2 regions of the Dietzia sp. HMSC21D01 genome follow, and region 2 is predicted to be linked to the other one. Evidence: riboswitches for the same ligand, from Rfam matches in the RefSeq annotation. Region 2 holds a riboswitch; the other holds the start of a gene.

Region 1 (3,633 bases), on a different contig from region 2:
CCGCGGTGTGCAGCGCACTGGGCAAGGTGGCGCTGGACGCGTCCATCCAGACCGACATCCCCGACGCCGCCCGCTCGTCGGCGTTCGGCCGGTCCGAGACCGCGTTGCAGCTGGCGTGGGTCGCGGGCGGGGCGTTGGGCGTGCTGTTGCCCCCGGACTTCACGATCGGGTTCTCGGTGATCGCCTCGGTCGGCGCCCTGCTGTTCGCGCAGTCACTACTCACCGCCCGCGGCTCCACCCTCGTACCCGGATTGGGCGGCAACCGGCCGCGGTTCCCGGGTGGGCGACGTGACCCGGGTGCGCTCGACGGCCACCTGCTCGGCAGAATGAAGGGGTGAGTTCCCTCAGCGATACCCCGTCGACCGGCCCCCGCGTCCGCCCCGTCACCTGGGCGATCCTGGCGTGGATGATCATCATGATCGCGGCGATCGTCGGCGCGTGGCAGGGGTCGGAGTCCCGCTACGGGGCGCTGCCCGAGATCACCGTCGCCACCGACCGCGGGGAGGAGAGGGTCCTGCCGTTCACCGCGACCGACCTGGACGGCAACACGTACACCAACCCGGTCGGCGAATTCCACGTGCAGGACGAGCACACGTTGACGGTCCGGCTACCCGGCGAGCTGCGGTCCGCGACGATGGACGTCTACGAGGTCCGCGCCGACGGGGTGCGCGACTACACGGTCGAGGCGGACGGACCCGGCCAGCTCCTCGTGCCCGTGACCACCCCGGAGGAGGGCCGGATCGAGGGCCTGGCCATCCGGGCAGTGGCGATCGTCTACGCGGCGGACGGCTCGGAGTCGATCCTCAACGGCGAGTGGTCGGTCGGCTTCACCTACGAGGACTGACCCACCGAACGCACTGGAGCCGGGCCCTCGCCCCGGCCCTGCGCCGTGACGGGATCAGGCGTCCAGCTCGCGCGCTACCGCGCGCAAGACCGAGGCAACCCGGCTCGAGATCTTGTGGTCCGGTCGGTGACCGCGCCGCAACTCCGGCTGGACGGTCGACTCGAGCACCTTGATCATGTCCTCGACCATCCCGTGCAGCTCATCGGGCGAGCGCCTGGGCCCGCCGCGCGGGGCGCGCTCCTCGGCGACGGTCGGCTCGTCGTGGACCACCACGCGCAGCGCCTGCGGACCGCGGCGGCCGGAGACCATGTCGAACTCCACACGCTGACGGGGGCGCAGGGTCTCCACGCCGGCGGGGAGCGCGTCCGCGCGTACGTAGACGTCCTCGCCGCCCTCCTGGGACAGGAAGCCGAACCCCTTCTCCGCGTCGTACCACTTGACCTTGCCGCTGGGCACCGCGAACCACCTTCCGTCCCGGGCGCGCACGGGCGCGACCGACAACTCCACTGACGATCAGAGACTACCCTCGTGCGCGTTGGTGACGGCCGCGAGGCGAGCGGTACCCTCCCCTGTGTGACCTCCGACGATCGACGCCCGGCCGACGACCCCTGGACACCCGACGCGTCCGCCTCCGGTGACGCGCACGCGCCCGCGCGGCCACGTCGCCGCGGGCTGTTCGTGGCCGCGCTGATCATCTTCGCGATCGGGGTCGTCTTCACGATCGTCGCCGCGCTGACGCCGTTCGTGCTCGACCGCGACGCGCCGACGATCCTGTACCTCGGCGCGATGTTCTTCACTCCGGTGGGCTTCCTGCTGGGCCTCGCGTACGCCATTCTCGGCTCGCGCCCGCCCAGGGTGTGACCAACCCCACCCGCCCGGTAACGACCCAGGTAACGAGCGGATAACAGCGCGCTATCTCCGCCCGGGCGAGCTCTTTTTATTTCAGAATGGTGACGATCCGGCATCGAACCGCTACTGTTCCGTAGCAGACTCGTCAGCGAGTCGGCATCGGCCGCACCCACCGAACCCCGCCCTGCGGCCGACGCCACTGTGACCATTACCCGGGCGGGGACGGGGGACCCGACAGGGCCCACGACGGGCCCGGCGACCGCAGGTCGCCTTGGGGTGAAGCCGCCGCCGGCGGCCGGACGCACTCGTTTCCGAACCCGACAGCTCACCTCGTAGGCACAGAGTGAAAAGGACTGACGCGTACATGACCTCGTACACCGGACGCCACCGCGCCGCCACCCCCTCCTCCGCGCCCAAGACCGCCGTCAAGGTCGTGCTCGCCGGCACCGCCTTCTCCGCCGCGGGCCTGGCCCTCGCGCCGTCCGCCAACGCCGCGCCCGACTCCGACTGGGACCGTCTGGCCCAGTGTGAGTCCGGCGGCAACTGGGCCATCAACACCGGCAACGGCTACCAGGGCGGCCTGCAGTTCTCGCCGAGCACCTGGGCCGCCTACGGCGGCACGCAGTACGCGCCGACGGCCAACCAGGCCACGCGCGAGCAGCAGATCGCGATCGCCGAGAAGACCCTCGCCGGCCAGGGCTGGGGCGCATGGCCCGCCTGCTCGGCCAAACTGGGCCTCAACTCGGCGCCCACCCCGCGTGACCTGTCGGCCCCGAAGCCGGCTCCGGCCCCGCGCCCGCACGCTGATACGGCCGCCCCGGCCGAGGTCAGCGCCGCCGATCACGTGGCCACTCTCAAGGCGTTCGCCGAGAGCCGCGGTGTCTTCCTCCCGATCACCGAGGGTTACGAGGCCAACAAGGCCGCCGTCGACGCCGCCTACGCCGGCAACCAGGACCTGGTGGACGGCTTCGTCGCCACCTACCTGGCCAACTGACACCGGCGACACCCGCCGAGCGGTACCCGGGCCACGAGGAAGGGCCGCCCCCCCCTACAGGGAGTGGCGGCCCTTCTCGCGTTCCCCGGCGCCGCGCCGGAGGTCGGATCTCAGGCGACCCAGGGCGCGCCGTTGATCTTGGTGTACGGGTGGATGTAACCGAGTCGCTCCTGCGGGAGCGGGAAGGTCTCCTGCCCGAACGGCGACAGGCCTCCCGCGACCAGCGCGGCGAGCTCGGTGACCGGGTGCTCGCCGTACGAGGCGTCGGGCCAACCCGGGTTGTCATAGGTCAGATTCTTCTTGGCAGCCACCCCTGTAGTCTCTCACCTCCGACCCGATTCGGCAGCAGGTGGGTCGATTCCCACGCGGACCGGTTCTCACGGCCGCCGCGGTCTCACTAGGCTGGGACGGATCATGCCGAGCTCCCGAGCCACCTCCCGCGGCGCCACCGCCGACGCGCCGGACTTCCCCGCCTGGCTCGCCGGGTTGTCCGACGACGCCCTCGTGCGCGTGTGCGAGCTGCGCCCGGACGTGGCCACTCCCCCGCCCGCCTCGCTGGACGTGTTGGCCTCGCGCCTGCGCCTGCCGGCGTCCACCGCGCGGGCGGTGGGGACGTTGTCGTGGCCGGAGCTGCTCGTGGCGGCCGCAGCCGCCGCGGTCGGTGCCGATTCCGGGGCCGTACCGCTCGGCGCGGTGTCGGGGAGACTGGGTGTCGACGACGACGAGCCCGTCTTCCACGCCGCCGTGGCCCGTCTCCGCGAACTCGCGTTGATCTGGGGCGAGGAGGACTCGGCGCGGATGGTGCCCGTCACGGCGGTGGCGATCCGGTCGGCTCCCGTGGTGGCCCCTCATCCGGGCGAGCCCGCCGGGGCCGATCTCGAGGCGGCGTGGGGCGGCCTGTCCTCGGCTGCGGCGGGGGTCCTCGAGGCCATCGCCCGCGGGCGCA
Region 2 (14,506 bases):
ACGCGGACCACTCCGGATAGGCCGCGAAGTCGGCGATGACCGCCATGACGTCCGCCACCGACGCGTCGACCACGGTGGAGTCTCTGGTCGGCCAGACCTCGGGGGCGCCGTCGTGCTCGCTCATGCCCTCCAGCTTCACACATCCCGACCCGGGATGCGCCCACGCCGAGTCCTGAGGGTGCCGGTCGCCGTGGTCGCCGTGCCGGGGCGGCGATAGTGTGTGGTCACCGACATACGACGAACGTCACCACCGGGAGGACCCTTTGCGCGAATACGTCGCGGCACCCGCCACCTTCACCGTCCCCGACGACTGGTCCTGCGTTCAGTCGGCCTACGACCGAGCGGAACAGACTCCGGAGAACGTGGCGTTCCTCAAGCCCGTCGGCGGGCGGTGGACGGACGTCACCAACCGTGAGTTCGCCGAGGAGGTCCGCACGGTCGCCCGCGGCCTCGTGGCCCTGGGCGTCCAGGCGGGCGACAGGGTCGCCCTGCTCAGCGCCACGCGCTACGAGTGGAACCTGATCGACTTCGCCATCTGGGCGGTCGGGGCGGTCACGGTGCCGGTGTACGACAGCTCGAGCGCTGACCAGATCCGGTGGATCATGGAGGACTCCGGCGCGAAGCTGATCATCGTCGAGAACGACACCCACGCGGCGACGGCCCGCGAGGGCATCGAGGGGCTCGAGGTCTCCGACGTCCTCGTGATCGACGGCGCCGAACCGGTTCTGGAGACTCTCACCGCCCAGGGCGCCTCGGTCGACGCCTCCGTCCTGGACGAGCGCCGAGCCACGGTGCGGGCCGACTCGCCCGCGACACTCATCTACACCTCCGGCACGACGGGGCGCCCCAAGGGCGTCATGCTCAGCCACCACAACTTCATGTCCGAGACGCTCGCCGTGCTCGAGACGCCCTTCAGCCAGATCCTGCGCATCGACGCGACGTCGGTGATGTTCCTCCCGTTGGCGCACGTGCTGGCCCGCGCGATCACCTATGCCGGCTTCCACGCCGGTGTGACGATCGCGCACTCCTCCGACCTCACCAACCTCGTCGACACCTTCGGCGAGATGAAGCCGCACTACATCCTGGCGGTCCCCCGCGTCTTCCAGAAGGTCTTCAACAAGGCCCGGGCGACCGCCCAGGACGGCGGCACGGTCAAGGCGTGGATGTTCGACAAGGCGGCCGACACCGCCGTGGCGTACTCCAAGGCCAACCGGGGCGACGGCCGCGTGGGTCCGCTCCTCCGGCTGCGCCACGCCCTCTTCTCGAAGCTCGTGTACGCCAAGCTCGTCAACGCCCTCGGTGGACGCTGTGAGGTCGCCATCTCCGGTGGCGCGGCCCTCGGTGACCGGCTGACCCACTTCTTCGACGGCATCGGGGTCAACATCTTCGAGGGTTACGGCCTGACGGAGACGTGCGCCGCGATCACGGTGAACACCCCGGGCCACATGCGCATCGGCAGCGTCGGCCAGCCGCTGCCCGGGTGCGCCGTCCGTATCGCCCAGGACGGCGAGGTCGAGGTGAGCGGCCCCGTGGTGGCCTCCGGCTACTGGCAGAACGAGAAGGCGACCGCCGAGTCCTTCACGGACGGCTGGTTCCGGACCGGCGACCTCGGCTCGCTGGACGAGGACGGCTACCTGTCGATCACCGGCCGCAAGAAGGAGATCATCGTCACGGCCGGCGGCAAGAACGTGGCTCCCAACCAGCTGGAGGACGCCCTGCGCGCCGATCCCCTGGTCGCGGAGGCGGTCTGTGTGGGCGACGGCAAGCCGTTCGTCTCCGTCCTGCTGACCCTCGATCCGGAGGCCCTGGAGCGCTGGAAGTCCCACCACGACAAGTCGGGGTCACTGTACGAGCTGCTCAAGGACGCCGACATGATCGAGCACCTCGATCAGGCGTTGGCGCGGGCGAACCGCAGCGTGTCGCACTCGGAGTCGATCAAGAAGTACCACGTCCTGCCGGACCAGTTCACCGAGGAGACCGGCGAGCTCACCGCGTCTCTCAAGGTCAAGCGCAACGTGGTGCACCAGAAGTACGCCGAGCAGATCGAGGCCCTCTACGCCTGACGGCGCGGCCTGACGGTCGGGCCGAGCCGGACGGCACGACGGCCCGGACGCGTGCTCTCGCGGGTCACTCCCCCGAGAGCACGCGTTGCATGTCCCGCGCCAGGTCCTCCCACCGCCAGTTCTCGAGGACCCAACGGCGGCCACTGAGCCCCATCGAGGACGCCCGCGGACGGTCCTCGAGCAGCCCGGCCACCGCGTCGACGATCTCGCGCCGCGAGGTCCCGTCCACCACGAGTCCGGTCCGCCCATCCCGGACCGTCTCCGGTGCTCCCCCGCTACGCCCCGCCACCACCGGTACGCCACACGCCGAGGCCTCGAGGTAGACGATCCCCAGTCCCTCCACGTCCAGCCCGCCGCCGCGCGTGCGGCACGGCATCGCGAAGACGTCGGCCATGCGGTGGTGGTCGACGATCTCGTCCGCGGGGATCCGGCCGGAGAAGATGACCCGGTCCGCCACGCCGTACCGGCGTGCGAGCCCCTCGAGCGTCCGTCTGTACGGCCCCCCGCCGACGACGACGAGGACGGCCCCGGGCACCCGGCGGGCGATCTCCGGCATCGCGCGGATGAGCGCATCCTGACCTTTCCGCGGCACGAGACGGGACAAGCACACGATCACGTCGCGGTCCGCGACCCCGTAGCGGTCCCGGATCGCCCGGCGCCTGACCGGGTCCGGGCGGAACCGTTCCGTGTCGACACCGCCCGGTTGACGCACCAGCCGTGCCCGGGGGCCGAAGGCCGCGGAGACGCGCCTTCGCGTGTAGTCACTGACGTAGGTGATCGCGTCGGTCGACTCCCCGATCACGCGCAGGACCTGACGCGACCCGGGGAGCATCGACCATCCCACCTCGTGCCCGTGGGTACTCGCCACGACCCGCTCCACGGTCCCCTCACGCAGGACCGGGGCCATGGCCGCGAGCGGGGCGGCCGCCCCGAACCAGATCGTCGTCGCCCCGAAATCCGAGGCGAGGCGACGCGCCCGGGCTGCCAGGTCCGGCGTCGGCAGCAACATCTCGGTGGGTACGCGCTCCACGAGATAGGGCTTCGACGCGTCGTACTCGGCGGACTCGGCACCGCGGAACGTCGACGCGAGGACCGCGACCTCGGCGGGATCGAGGTGACTCAGGTACGTCTCGAGATAGGACTGGATCCCGCCGGGACGCGGCGGGTAGTCGTTGGTGATCAGCAGGGTCTTGGTCATCGACTCCGAGCCTGCCACAGCACCTACACCGGCCCCGCGCGACCCGGCACGACCGTGCGCCCCGGGAACGTCACCGGGCCGTCCGCGCGCGGTCAGTACCGTCGGATCGAGTGGATCGGCATAGCGTCGACCCTCTCCAGTCTGACGGGGACGCCGTAGGTCGGGGCGTGCAGCACCAGACCGTCGCCGGCGTACATCCCCACGTGGGTCGCCTCCCGGTAGTAGATGACGAGATCGCCGGGACGGGCGTCCCGCATCGCCACGGGCGCCCCGGAGACCGCCTGCGCCTGGCTCGATCGTGGCAGGGTCTTGCCCTCCCGGGCGTACGACCACACCATGAGCCCGGAGCAGTCGAACTCGTCGGGACCGGTTGCGCCCCACGAGTACGGAGCGCCGAGCCGGGTCAGTGCCACGCGGAGCGCGGCCGAGTTGGCGTCGTCCACGGGCGGGGCGACGTAACCGGCGGGCATCACCGGCCCGCCGACCCACAGGGCCCGCTGCCCGTCCGACAGGGAGTCCACGCGGCGACGTACCTCGTCCATGAGTTCGCGCATCTCGGCCATGCGCCGGTCGAGGTGATCGGCGTGCTCTCGCGCCGCGCGAGCGGAGGCCCGCGCAGCATCCGCGGCCCTGGTGGCGTCATCCCGGAGGCGTGCGGCAGTCTCGGAGGCCGCCCGCGAGGCGTCCAGTGCGCTCGTGGTCGCGCCGGACAGCCGGCGTAGCGCGTCCAATCTGTGCACGAGGTCCCGTGGGCTCTCGGCGAGCATCGCGGCACGGGTCGCGCCCGGGTCGCCACCGCGGTACCTCATGGCGGCGAGGTGGTCGACGAGGGACTGATCCCTCACGGCCGCACCGTCGGCCACCGCGGCTCGGCCGGCGGCTGCCCCGGCGGCCCGCTCGAGGCGATCCCGCTCCCGCTCGGCGCGGTCGAGTTCCGCGCGGGCCAGGTGGAGTTCCTCGCCGAGAGCCCCCGCCTCCTCGGACAGCCGCGCCAACTCGGCCAGGTCCTCGCCCGCGGCGGACCCGGAGTCCTCTGGGACACCGCGCGAGGCGGAGGCCGGCGCATCGACCGCGCTCTCGCTCAGAATGGGGGGAGCGTCAGCCGCGGGGGCCGCGGTCGTCGTGGAGGCGGCGACGGGAACGGTGGGCTGAGCAGTGGCGGTGGGTTGAGCAGTGACACCGGCGACGGCCAGCAGCACCACGACCGCCGCGGCGGCGGCGAGCCTGTTCGCGCGGGCACGGGGCTTCATCTGCTCTCGTCGGTCTCTCGGATCCGGGGTTAGCCTGGGCGGGGCCGATCCGGCCACCTGCGAAGGCATCCGGCACCCGAGAGGGGATGTTACATACGACACACCCCGCCCGGGGCCGGTACCCGACCGGTCTCAGGCGGGGTGTGTAGGAGTCGGAGAGCCGACCCGCTCAGTAGTAGCGGGTGGCGCCGTAGAACGGCATGGAGTCCAGCGGCGCGTAGCTCACGGAGGTACCGGAGTACGGGGCGTGGACGACCTGACCGTTGCCGGCGTAGATGCCGACGTGGGTCGCGCCACTGTAGAAGGCGACGATGTCACCGGGCTGCAGGTCGGACTTGGCCACCTGCGTGCCGCCGCCGATCTGAGCCTGGCTCGTCCGCGGGATCGAGATCCCCGCCTCCTTGTAGGCCCACGAGGTCAGGCCTGAGCAGTCGAACGAGCTGGGGCCGGTCGCTCCCCACGCGTAGGGCGAGCCGACACGAGTGGTGGCCGCGTCCAGAATGCGCTGGCCGGCGGAGACCTCGGGCGCCGGGGTGGCGAACTCGACCGGAGCGGCCGGGGCCGCCTGGGCGGCCTGCTGGAGGCCGGCCGGAAGGGCGATGCCCTCCGGGACGTCGATGGTGACCTGGGCCGGAACACCCGGCAGCCGCAGCTCGACGGGGACGTCGACGGTCACGGGCGCGGCGGACGCGGTCCCGGAGCCCGCGACAGCGGCTCCGGCGGCGAGCAGTCCGGCGGCGGCCACGCGGCGGCCGGTCGAGCTGGTCTTGATGCTGTGAGCTCCCACGAGAGACTTTCCTCTTTCTTCCTGCGACACCGACCGGGTTAGCTGACGGGTTCGGACACGGAAGTCTGTCCTACGCTCGCCGACCTCCCGGTCGTCGAGCGATTCACCCCAGTGGAACGTGGTTCCCCGGCGCGCCCTCGGGCGCTTAGGCGTGACCCCGGCTCCCCACCGGCGGGCGGGGAATGACTTCCGAGGTCTCGAAAAGGTTACGAAACCATCTCGCCGAAGTCCAGTTCCCCGCTCACGCGGCGGTTTCCGCGGCCAGGATGTCGATGGACGTCACCATGCCCGCGGCTCGGAGGACGTCGATCGCCGTCCGCACCTCCGGGTCCAGCACGTACCCACAGGACTCCGGAGAAAGCTCGCCTACCTGGACCTTTTCACCGAGCAGTAGGGAGACGATGCAGCCTTCACAGTCGCCCGCCACCGCCGGGCAGCGAGCGCAATCCATTGACACCACGATCTACCTCACATTCCGTCCTGGGCGTGTTGCCCGTTCGTTATCGCGCCGCGATCCGGCCGCCGCGGTCGGCCCGGGAGGCACCCTAGGAACCGGGTACGACACACTCCCCCGGACCGTGACCCGGACGCCGCCCCCGGACGGCGATGTCCGACCCCGCCGCTACCGTCTCCGCCATGCTCCCCTCCACCTCACCGGCACCCGTCGGCGCGCAGGGCGCGTTCGACGAGCTCGAGCCGCTGCTGTCAGAGGTGACCTTCGTCGTCGTCGACCTCGAGACCACCGGCACCAAGCCGGGCGGCGACGAGATCACCGAGATCGGCGCCGTCCGGATCCGGGGAGGCGAGGTGCAGGCGGAGCTGTCCACCTTCGTCTCGATCGACGGCGTACTGCCGGGGCACATCAGCAGGCTGACGGGGATCGCCCCGGAGGACCTCGTCGGCGCACCGTCCCTCGGCGAGGTGATGGCGACGTTCCTCGAGTTCTCGCGCGGCGCTGTCCTGGTGGCGCACAACGCCAGGTTCGACCTCGGCTTCCTCCGCGCCGCCGCAGCCGCGACGGGCCACCGGTGGCCGGATCCCCCGTCCGTGTGCACCCTCGCACTCGCCCGGCGGGTGCTGCACCGCGGCGAGACGCGTGGCCACCGGCTCGGGGTCCTGGCCGCACACCTGGGCGCCACGGTCGAGCCCAATCACCGCGCCCTGCAGGACGCCCGTGCCACGGTGGACGTGCTGCACGCCCTCATCTCGCGGGTCGGTGACTGCGGGGTGTCCACCCTTTCGGAGCTGCTGGCGTACGACGGCCGCCTGGCTCCCGAGATCCGACGTCGCGCGACCCTCACCGAGTCGCTCACCGACGGTCCCGGGGTCTACGTCTTCCGCGACGAGGCCGGCGGGCCGCTGTACGTCGGTTCGTCCGGTTCGGTGCGTCGTCGCGCGCGTTCCTATTACTCCGGCGGGGACACCCGAGGACGGATGCGCACCATGGTCGGCCTGGCCGCATCGGTGGACTCAGTGCCGTGCGCCCACCTCCTCGAGGCGTGGACCGTCGAGGAACAACTCATCGACTCACTGCAGCCACCGTTCAACAGACGGTCCCGCAGCCCCCGGCGAGGCTGGTGGCTCTCCCCTCCCACCGGCCGCGCCAGCCGCCCGACGATCGTCCGGGTCCCGGAGGATCCCACTGCGATCGGACCCTTCCGCCGCGCCGAGGACGCGCGCACCGCCTGGGAGGACCTCCTCGAGGCTTTCGGCGGTCGGCCCGCGCCCGAGAGCTGGGCGGCGCTCGCCGACGGGCGTGATTCGGCCCCGCTGCATGCGCTCGTGGAGCAGATCGACCGACTGGCCGCAGGCGGGGCCTTCGAACGCGGGGCGAGACTGCGCGACAGGACCGCCGCCCTCATCCGGGTACTCGCCCGCCGGCAGGAGCTGGTCGCCACCGCCGCGCTCGCGGAGATCGTGCTCGTCCAACCGGCGCCCCGACGGGCCTGGGCGGTGGCGATCGTCCGCCACGGCCGGCTCGCCGGATCCGGCACGGTCCCACCCGGAGCCGCGCCGATGCCGGTCATCGACGGCCTACGGGCCGCCGCGACCACCGTGCGGCCCGCGCCCGGGCCGTTCGCCGGGGCGACCCAGGCTCAGATCCGGAACGTCCACCGGTGGATCGACTCCCAGCAGACCCGCATCGTCTCGATCGACGGCTGCTGGACGCTCCCCTTGCGGGGTGCGCACACCCTGACGGACTGGGCGGACCGGGCCGAACGCGCGGCCGCCGATCACCGCCCCGCCTGACTCACCGGTTCGCGCTGAAACCGACCCACTTCTCGAGCAGACGCGCCGCCTCGCCGTCGTCGATCGCCGTCGCAGCCCGGTCCACGGCCGCCCGCATCGCGGCCACCAGGTCCGCGTCCCTGTCGAGCCCGTCGAACGCCACGAGCGCCGCCGCGGAGTTGAGCAGGACCGCGTCACGCACCGGGCCGGTCTTTCCCGCCAGGAGATCCCGGGCGACCCCGGCGTTGTACACCCCGTCGCCGCCTCGTAGTTCCTCGATCGAGCACGTGTTCATCCCGAAGTCGGCGGGCTCGATGCGGTCCTCGTCGACGTGGCCACCGGCCACCCGCAGGACGCGGGTCGGACCCGTCATCGTGATCTCGTCCAGCCCGTCCGTACCGCGGACGACCAGAGCCGACCGGCCACGCAGCGCGAACACCTCCGCCATCACCGAGACGAGATTCTCGAAGGCGCAGCCGATGAGGTTCGCCGTCGGGGCGGCCGGGTTCGTCAACGGCCCCAGGATGTTGAACACGGTCGGGATGCCGATCTCCCGCCGCGGTGTCGCGGCGAAGCGCAGAGCGGGGTGGAACACGGGGGCGAAGCAGAAGGCCACCCCCACCTCGTCGAGACAACGCCCCACGTCCTCGGGTCCGAGATCGATCGCCACGCCGAGCGCCTCGAGGACGTCGGCCCCTCCGCTCTTGGAGGACGCCGCCCGGTTGCCGTGCTTGACGACGGGCACCCCGCACGCGCTGACCACCAGAGACGACATAGTCGAGATGTTGACGGTTCCCTGCCGGTCGCCGCCGGTGCCCACGATGTCCACACAGGCGCGGTCCGTGGGCACGCGGCGGGAGTAGTCGAGCATCGTCGAAGCGAGAGCCTCGAGCTCGGGTCCGGTGACACCCTTCATCTTCAGGGCCACCCCGAACGCGGCGATCTGCGCATCGGTCGCGACGCCCTCCATGATCCGGGACATCGCCCACCGCGCGTCCGCCGGATCGAGGTCCTCCTCCGCCGTGAGGGTGCCGAGTACTCCGGGCCAGGACCGGCCCCCGTCGATCGCCGCCGAACTGCCCACGTGTCCCGACCTCCTCTGGTCTCATAGAAAGGAACCGGCACTCGAAGGGGCCGGTCACACGGGGTCAATCGTGCCACCCCGGCATCGCCGCCGCCCGCGCCGTACCCTGCCACGGTGCTCGCGACCGCCCGGGTCGATCAGCCTGAGGGGCCCCTGATAGCCCCTGCAAGGGGGTCGATTTCCGACCCCTGACCGTGACGTATCTGAGGCGACCTGCGGAAACGCTGAGGGGACACGCCGATTTCGGGGGTCCATGCAGACTCGCCCCACCTCAGGGGTCATACTTGGCCACGTGACGAGCGCAGTAGATAACTCAGGATCGGCCATGGCCCAGCGTGTTCATTCGCTGAATCGGCCGAACATGGTCAGTGTGGGCACCATCATCTGGCTGTCCCAGGAGCTGATGTTCTTCGCGGGCCTGTTCGCGATGTACTTCGTCTCCAAGGCGAACTCGGGAGGTGACTGGCCCTCCTACCCGACGCATCTGAACGTGCCGTTCGCCCTGACGATCACGGTGATCCTCGTGGCATCGTCGTTCACCTGCCAGCTGGGCGTGTTCGCCGCGGAGCAGGGCGATGTCTTCGGACTGCGGCGGTGGTACGTCATCTCCGCAGTCATGGGCACCGTCTTCCTCATCGGCCAGGCGTACGAGTACGTGATGCTGTACCTCGAGGGAACCACCATCTCCTCCAGCGTCTACGGGTCCGTCTTCTTCATCACCACCGGCTTCCACGGTCTCCACGTCGCCGCGGGCGTCATCGCCTTCGTCGTTCTCGTGATGCGTACGACGATGTCGCGCTTCACCCCGGCGCAGGCCACCGCCGCCATCGTGGTGTCCTACTACTGGCACTTCGTCGACGTGGTCTGGATCGGCCTCTTCGTCACCATCTACTTCATTCAGTAGTCAGCTGGCCGCAGGACGCTGTGTCCAGCAGGTCCCAACACCAAAGGGAACTCACAATGAACTCACCTCACCCACCCGCTGCGGATACGCCGTCGCCGGACCCGGCGACGACCCCGACGCGGTCGGTCTCCACCAAGCGGCGCCGTAAGGCGACCGGCGCGCTCGTCATCGCTGCCGGCCTCCTCGGAGCGGGAGCGATCGCCACCGCCGTCGTCCCGGAGCCGCAGGTGGCGACGGCCCAGCAGGACCAGGCCGCACTCATCGCCGAGGGCAAGTCGATCTACGACGTCGCCTGCATCACCTGCCACGGGCAGAATCTGCAGGGTGTCGAGGACCGCGGCCCGTCCCTCGTCGGTGTCGGCGCGGGATCCACCTACTTCCAGGTGCACTCGGGCCGCATGCCGGCCGCGGACAACGAGGCGCAGGCCGAGCGCAAGAAGCCCCGCTACAGCGAGCAGCAGATCATGGCGCTCGCGGCCTATGTCGACCTCCACGGCGGCGGGCCGGGCATCATCACCAACGCCGACGGCACGATCGCGCAGGAGTCGCTGCGCGGCGCCTCCGGCGAGAGCCGCGCCGAGGAGATCGCCCGCGGTTCCGAGCTGTTCCGGCTCAACTGCGCGTCCTGTCACAACTTCACCGGCCGCGGCGGAGCACTCTCCGGCGGTAAGTACGCGCCGGTTCTGGACCCTGCCAACGAGCAGGAGATCTACCAGGCCATGCTCACCGGCCCGCAGAACATGCCCAAGTTCTCGGACCGGCAGCTCACGCCTGACGAGAAGAAGGACATCATCGCCTACATCAAGGCCACGGATAACAAGGTCTCGCCCGGTGGCTACGGCCTCGGCGGTCTCGGCCCGGTGACCGAGGGCGTGGCTATCTGGCTTGTCGGCATCGTCGCCCTCATCGGTGCGACCCTGTGGATCGGATCCCGTTCATGAGTGAGACCCCGAAGAACCCGTCACCGGCGGACCTGGACCGCATGAGCGAGGCCGAGCTCGTCGAGCTGGGCACCCGGCTCGACGAAGTCGAGATCCGGCACCGCGAGAGCCGCTGGCCCGAGGGCGTGACGACCCGCGCGGAGAAGCGCGCCGCGCGCACGGTGACCACCTGGTTCGCGCTGTCGGCACTGTTCGCCCTCGCCTTCGCCGTCGTCTACATCTTCTGGCCGTGGGAGTACCGCGGTGAGGGTGAGGACGGCTACTGGCTGTACATGGCGTACACGCCGCTGCTCGGCGGCACGATCGGCCTGTCGATCCTGTTCCTGGGCTTCGGCGCCGTGCAGTTCACCAAGAAGTTCGTCCCCGAGGAGATCTCGGTCCAGACGCGGCACGACGGTCCCTCGGACGAGCTGGACCGTCGCACGATCGTCGCCGAGCTCAACGACTCGTGGAAGACCTCCACCCTCGGCCGCCGCAAGGTCATGGGCGGCTTCCTCGGCGCGAGCGTCGGTCTCATCGGCCTGTCCGCGATCCTGCCCCTCGGCGGCATGATCAAGAACCCGTGGAAGCGCGGAGAGATGACCCTCTCCGGTGACGGCACCCTCCACACCACCGGCTGGACCCTCGCCTCCGAGAACCGCCCCGACGGCCTGCCGCCGGAGAAGGTGTACCTCGGCCGCGACACCGGCAAGGTCTACCCCGACGGGCATCCGCCCGCCGGTGAGGGCCGCCTGGAGCGCATCCGTGTCGACGACCTCGCCGCCGGTGGCCTCGAGTCCGTCTTCCCGCTGCCCGAGAGCGCCCTGGGCAACTTCGAGGAGCACATGCACTCGATCCACGGTTCGCGTAACTCGGTCATGCTGATCCGCTTCCGTCCCGAGGACGCAGCCCGCGTCACCAAGCGCAAGGGTCAGGAGAACTTCAACTACGGCGACCTCTACGCCTACTCGAAGATCTGCACCCACCTCGGCTGCCCCACCTCGCTGTACGAGCAGCAGACCCATCGATTCCTCTGCCCGTGCCATCAGTCGCAGTTCGACGCGCTCGAGTACGCGAAGCCGGTCTTCGGCCCCGCCGCCCGCGCGCTTCCGCAGCTGCCCATCGCCGTGGACAGCGAGGGTTACCTCGTCGCCAACGGTGACTTCGTCGAGCCGGTCGGACCCGCCTTCTGGGAGCGTCGTTCATGAGCACTAACACAAGACTCGCGTCCCTGGGCGACGGCCTCGACGCGCGGTACACCATGGCCAAGGGCCTGCGCCGGCAGATCAACAAGGTCTTCCCGACCCACTGGTCCTTCCTGCTGGGCGAGATCGCCCTGTACAGCTTCATCATCCTGCTGATCTCGGGTGTCTACCTCACCCTCTTCTTCGACCCCTCCATGTCGAAGGTGATCTACCAGGGTGCGTACGCACCGCTCAACGGCATCGAGATGTCTCGTGCCTACGAGACCGCGTTGGACATCTCGTTCGAGGTGCGTGGCGGACTCTTCGTGCGGCAGATCCACCACTGGGCGGCCCTGCTGTTCGTGGCGTCGATGGTCGTCCACATGATCCGCATCTTCTTCACCGGCGCGTTCCGTCGCCCGCGTGAGGCCAACTGGACCATCGGTTGCGTGCTGCTGCTCCTGGGCATCGTCGAGGGCTTCCTCGGCTACGGCCTGCCGGACGACGTGCTCTCGGGCACCGGCCTCCGCATCACCTCCGCGATCATCGTGGGTCTGCCCGTGATCGGTACCTGGATGCACTGGATGGTCTTCGGCGGGGACTTCCCCGGCGAGATCATGATCCCGCGCTTCTACGTTCTGCACGTGCTGATCATCCCGGCCATCATCCTCGCGCTGATCGCCGCTCACCTCGCGCTGGTGTGGTACCAGAAGCACACGCAGTTCCCCGGGCCCGGCCGCACGGAGAACAACGTCGTCGGCGTCCGGATCCTCCCGGTCTTCGCCGTCAAGTCGATCGCGTTCGGTGCCATCACCGTCGGCATGCTCATGCTCTTCTCGGGCCTGTTCACGATCAACGCGATATGGAATCTCGGGCCATATAACCCGTCGCACATCTCCGCCGGTTCGCAACCCGACTGGTACATGCTGTGGACCGAGGGCGGCGCTCGTGTGATGCCGGCCTGGGAGCTCTACCTCGGCCCCTACACGATCCCGGCGACCACCTGGGTGGCCGTCATGCTCGGCGCCATGGTCGTGCTGATGTTCCTGTACCCGCAGATCGAGGCCAAGATCACGGGCGACAAGGCGCACCACAACCTGCTCCAGCGCCCGCGTGACGTGCCGGTTCGTACCGCCTCCGGCATGATGGCGATCACCTTCTACGTGATCCTGGTCCTGATGGGTTCCAATGACCTCATCGCGTACCACTTCGCCATCTCGCTCAACGCGACGACGTGGGCCGGACGTATCGGGCTCATCCTGCTCCCGCCGCTGGTGTACTTCTTCACCTACCGTCTGTGCCTGGGCCTCCAGCGCTCGGACCGCGAGGTGCTGGAGCACGGCATCGAGACCGGCATCATCATGCGGATGCCGCAGGGCGAGTTCATCGAGGTCCACCAGCCCCTCGGCGAGATCGACGAGCACGGCCACGCCGTCCCGCTCGAGTACGCCGGCGCCAAGGTGCCCACCAAGATGAACCAGCTCGGCGTCGCGGGTCGGTCCCCGCGCGGTGCGCTCACCCCCGACCCGGTCGAGGAGGCGCGCCTGCTCGACGAGGCCGAGCACGACAAGCACCACCGCGAGCACTCGATGCTCACGACGCTGCAGGAGGAGAACCGTACTCGTCGCGACGACGAGCACTGATCCCCGACAGCACCCACCGCGGGCCGGATCTCCTTCTCAGAGGAGGTCCGGCCCGCGGTCGTCGTCCACCCCACCCTCGACCCGTGAGGCGGTCATGAACGAGCAGTCACACGCGTCCGGCGCGGACGGTTCGATCGTGCTCACCGAGGAGTTCGACCAGGCCCTCGACCTCCTCCACGGCGGACACGACCTCTTCCTCACGGGCAAGGCGGGCACCGGCAAGTCGACCCTCATCCGTCGCTTCCTGTCGGAGACGCGCCGCCCCACCCTGGTCGCCGCCCCGACCGGCATCGCCGCACTCAACGTGGGCGGCTACACGATCCACCGACTGTTCGGCTTTCACCCCGGGTCCACCGTCGACCACGTCCGCAGTGCCTCGTATCGCCCGGGGCGTTTCGCCGGGGCCCTCGCCGGCGTCCGCACGCTGATCGTGGACGAGGCGTCGATGATCCGCGCCGACCTGTTCGACATGATGGCGATCGCGCTCGAGCGCTTCGGTCCGGATCCCACGATGCCGTTCGGCGGCGTCCAGCTCGTCCTGGTGGGCGACCTCTTCCAACTCCCGCCGGTCGTCACCGAGGCGGAAGGACCCGACTTCGACGCGACGTTCACGACCCCCTACTTCTTCTCCGCCGAGCGCTTCGACCGCGACCGCTTCCCCACCGTCGATCTCACCCACGTCTTCCGGCAGTCCGGCGACCCGGAGCTGACCGCCATCCTCAACTCGATCCGCGAGAGCACGCTCGCCGGTGCCGCACTCGAGCGGCTCAACTCACGGACCGACCCGGGGTTCGAGCCGCCGGATGACGAACCGTGGCTGACGCTGACCACCACCAACCGGATGGCCGCCGCCCACAATCGTCGACGTCTCGACCGTCTCCCCGGGGCGGAGCTGACGATGGAGGCGGCCGTCACCGGGGACCTCACCGGGTTCGAGCCCCCGACCGAGGCGAAGCTCGTGTTCAAGGTCGGTGCCCAGGTCATGATGCTCACCAACGACCCGGTGGATCGCTGGGTCAACGGCTCCATCGGGAGGGTGCTCGACGCGTCGCCCGGGAGACGGGAGGGGCGGGGCGAGGACGGACCCGTCGTCGTCGTCGGATTCCCCGGTGGCGAGGTCGCCGAGGTCGCCCCGCACACCTGGGACGTGGCCCGCCCCGACGCCTCCGACGGCGCGGTGCGCCACGAGGTCGTCGGCTCCTTCAGCCAGTTCCCCTTCACCCTCGCCTGGGCGATCACCATCC

Evidence for each region. Region 2 has a riboswitch for cyclic di-AMP ahead of HMPREF3086_RS04250 (C40 family peptidase). Riboswitches for the same ligand answer to the same signal wherever they lie in the genome.
Region 1: linked by a shared signal. The riboswitch ahead of HMPREF3086_RS17055 (transglycosylase family protein) and the one ahead of HMPREF3086_RS04250 (C40 family peptidase) in region 2 are both predicted to bind cyclic di-AMP.

What each region holds. Positions count from the first base shown of each region.
Region 1 covers NZ_KV824158.1:7-3,639, reverse strand. The annotation lists partial or broken gene HMPREF3086_RS17075 (MFS transporter) at 1-338, shown strand, start outside; gene HMPREF3086_RS17070 (DUF2771 family protein) at 335-844, shown strand; gene HMPREF3086_RS19820 (cold-shock protein) at 899-1,300, opposite strand; gene HMPREF3086_RS17060 (hypothetical protein) at 1,418-1,705, shown strand; cyclic di-AMP (ydaO/yuaA leader) riboswitch at 1,887-2,046, shown strand; gene HMPREF3086_RS17055 (transglycosylase family protein) at 2,058-2,687, shown strand; gene HMPREF3086_RS17050 (hypothetical protein) at 2,798-2,998, opposite strand; partial or broken gene HMPREF3086_RS17045 (hypothetical protein) at 3,102-3,633, shown strand, end outside.
Region 2 covers NZ_KV823801.1:1,419-15,924, reverse strand. The annotation lists gene HMPREF3086_RS04270 (SRPBCC family protein) at 1-124, opposite strand, end outside; gene HMPREF3086_RS04265 (AMP-dependent synthetase/ligase) at 264-2,063, shown strand; gene HMPREF3086_RS04260 (glycosyltransferase family 4 protein) at 2,128-3,261, opposite strand; gene HMPREF3086_RS04255 (NlpC/P60 family protein) at 3,354-4,511, opposite strand; gene HMPREF3086_RS04250 (C40 family peptidase) at 4,681-5,298, opposite strand; cyclic di-AMP (ydaO/yuaA leader) riboswitch at 5,311-5,460, opposite strand; gene HMPREF3086_RS04245 (hypothetical protein) at 5,540-5,749, opposite strand; gene HMPREF3086_RS04240 (DEDD exonuclease domain-containing protein) at 5,935-7,548, shown strand; gene trpD (anthranilate phosphoribosyltransferase) at 7,550-8,611, opposite strand; gene HMPREF3086_RS04230 (aa3-type cytochrome oxidase subunit III) at 8,904-9,515, shown strand; gene HMPREF3086_RS04225 (cytochrome bc1 complex diheme cytochrome c subunit) at 9,572-10,456, shown strand; gene HMPREF3086_RS04220 (cytochrome bc1 complex Rieske iron-sulfur subunit) at 10,453-11,643, shown strand; gene HMPREF3086_RS04215 (cytochrome bc1 complex cytochrome b subunit) at 11,640-13,262, shown strand; gene HMPREF3086_RS04210 (AAA family ATPase) at 13,357-14,506, shown strand, end outside.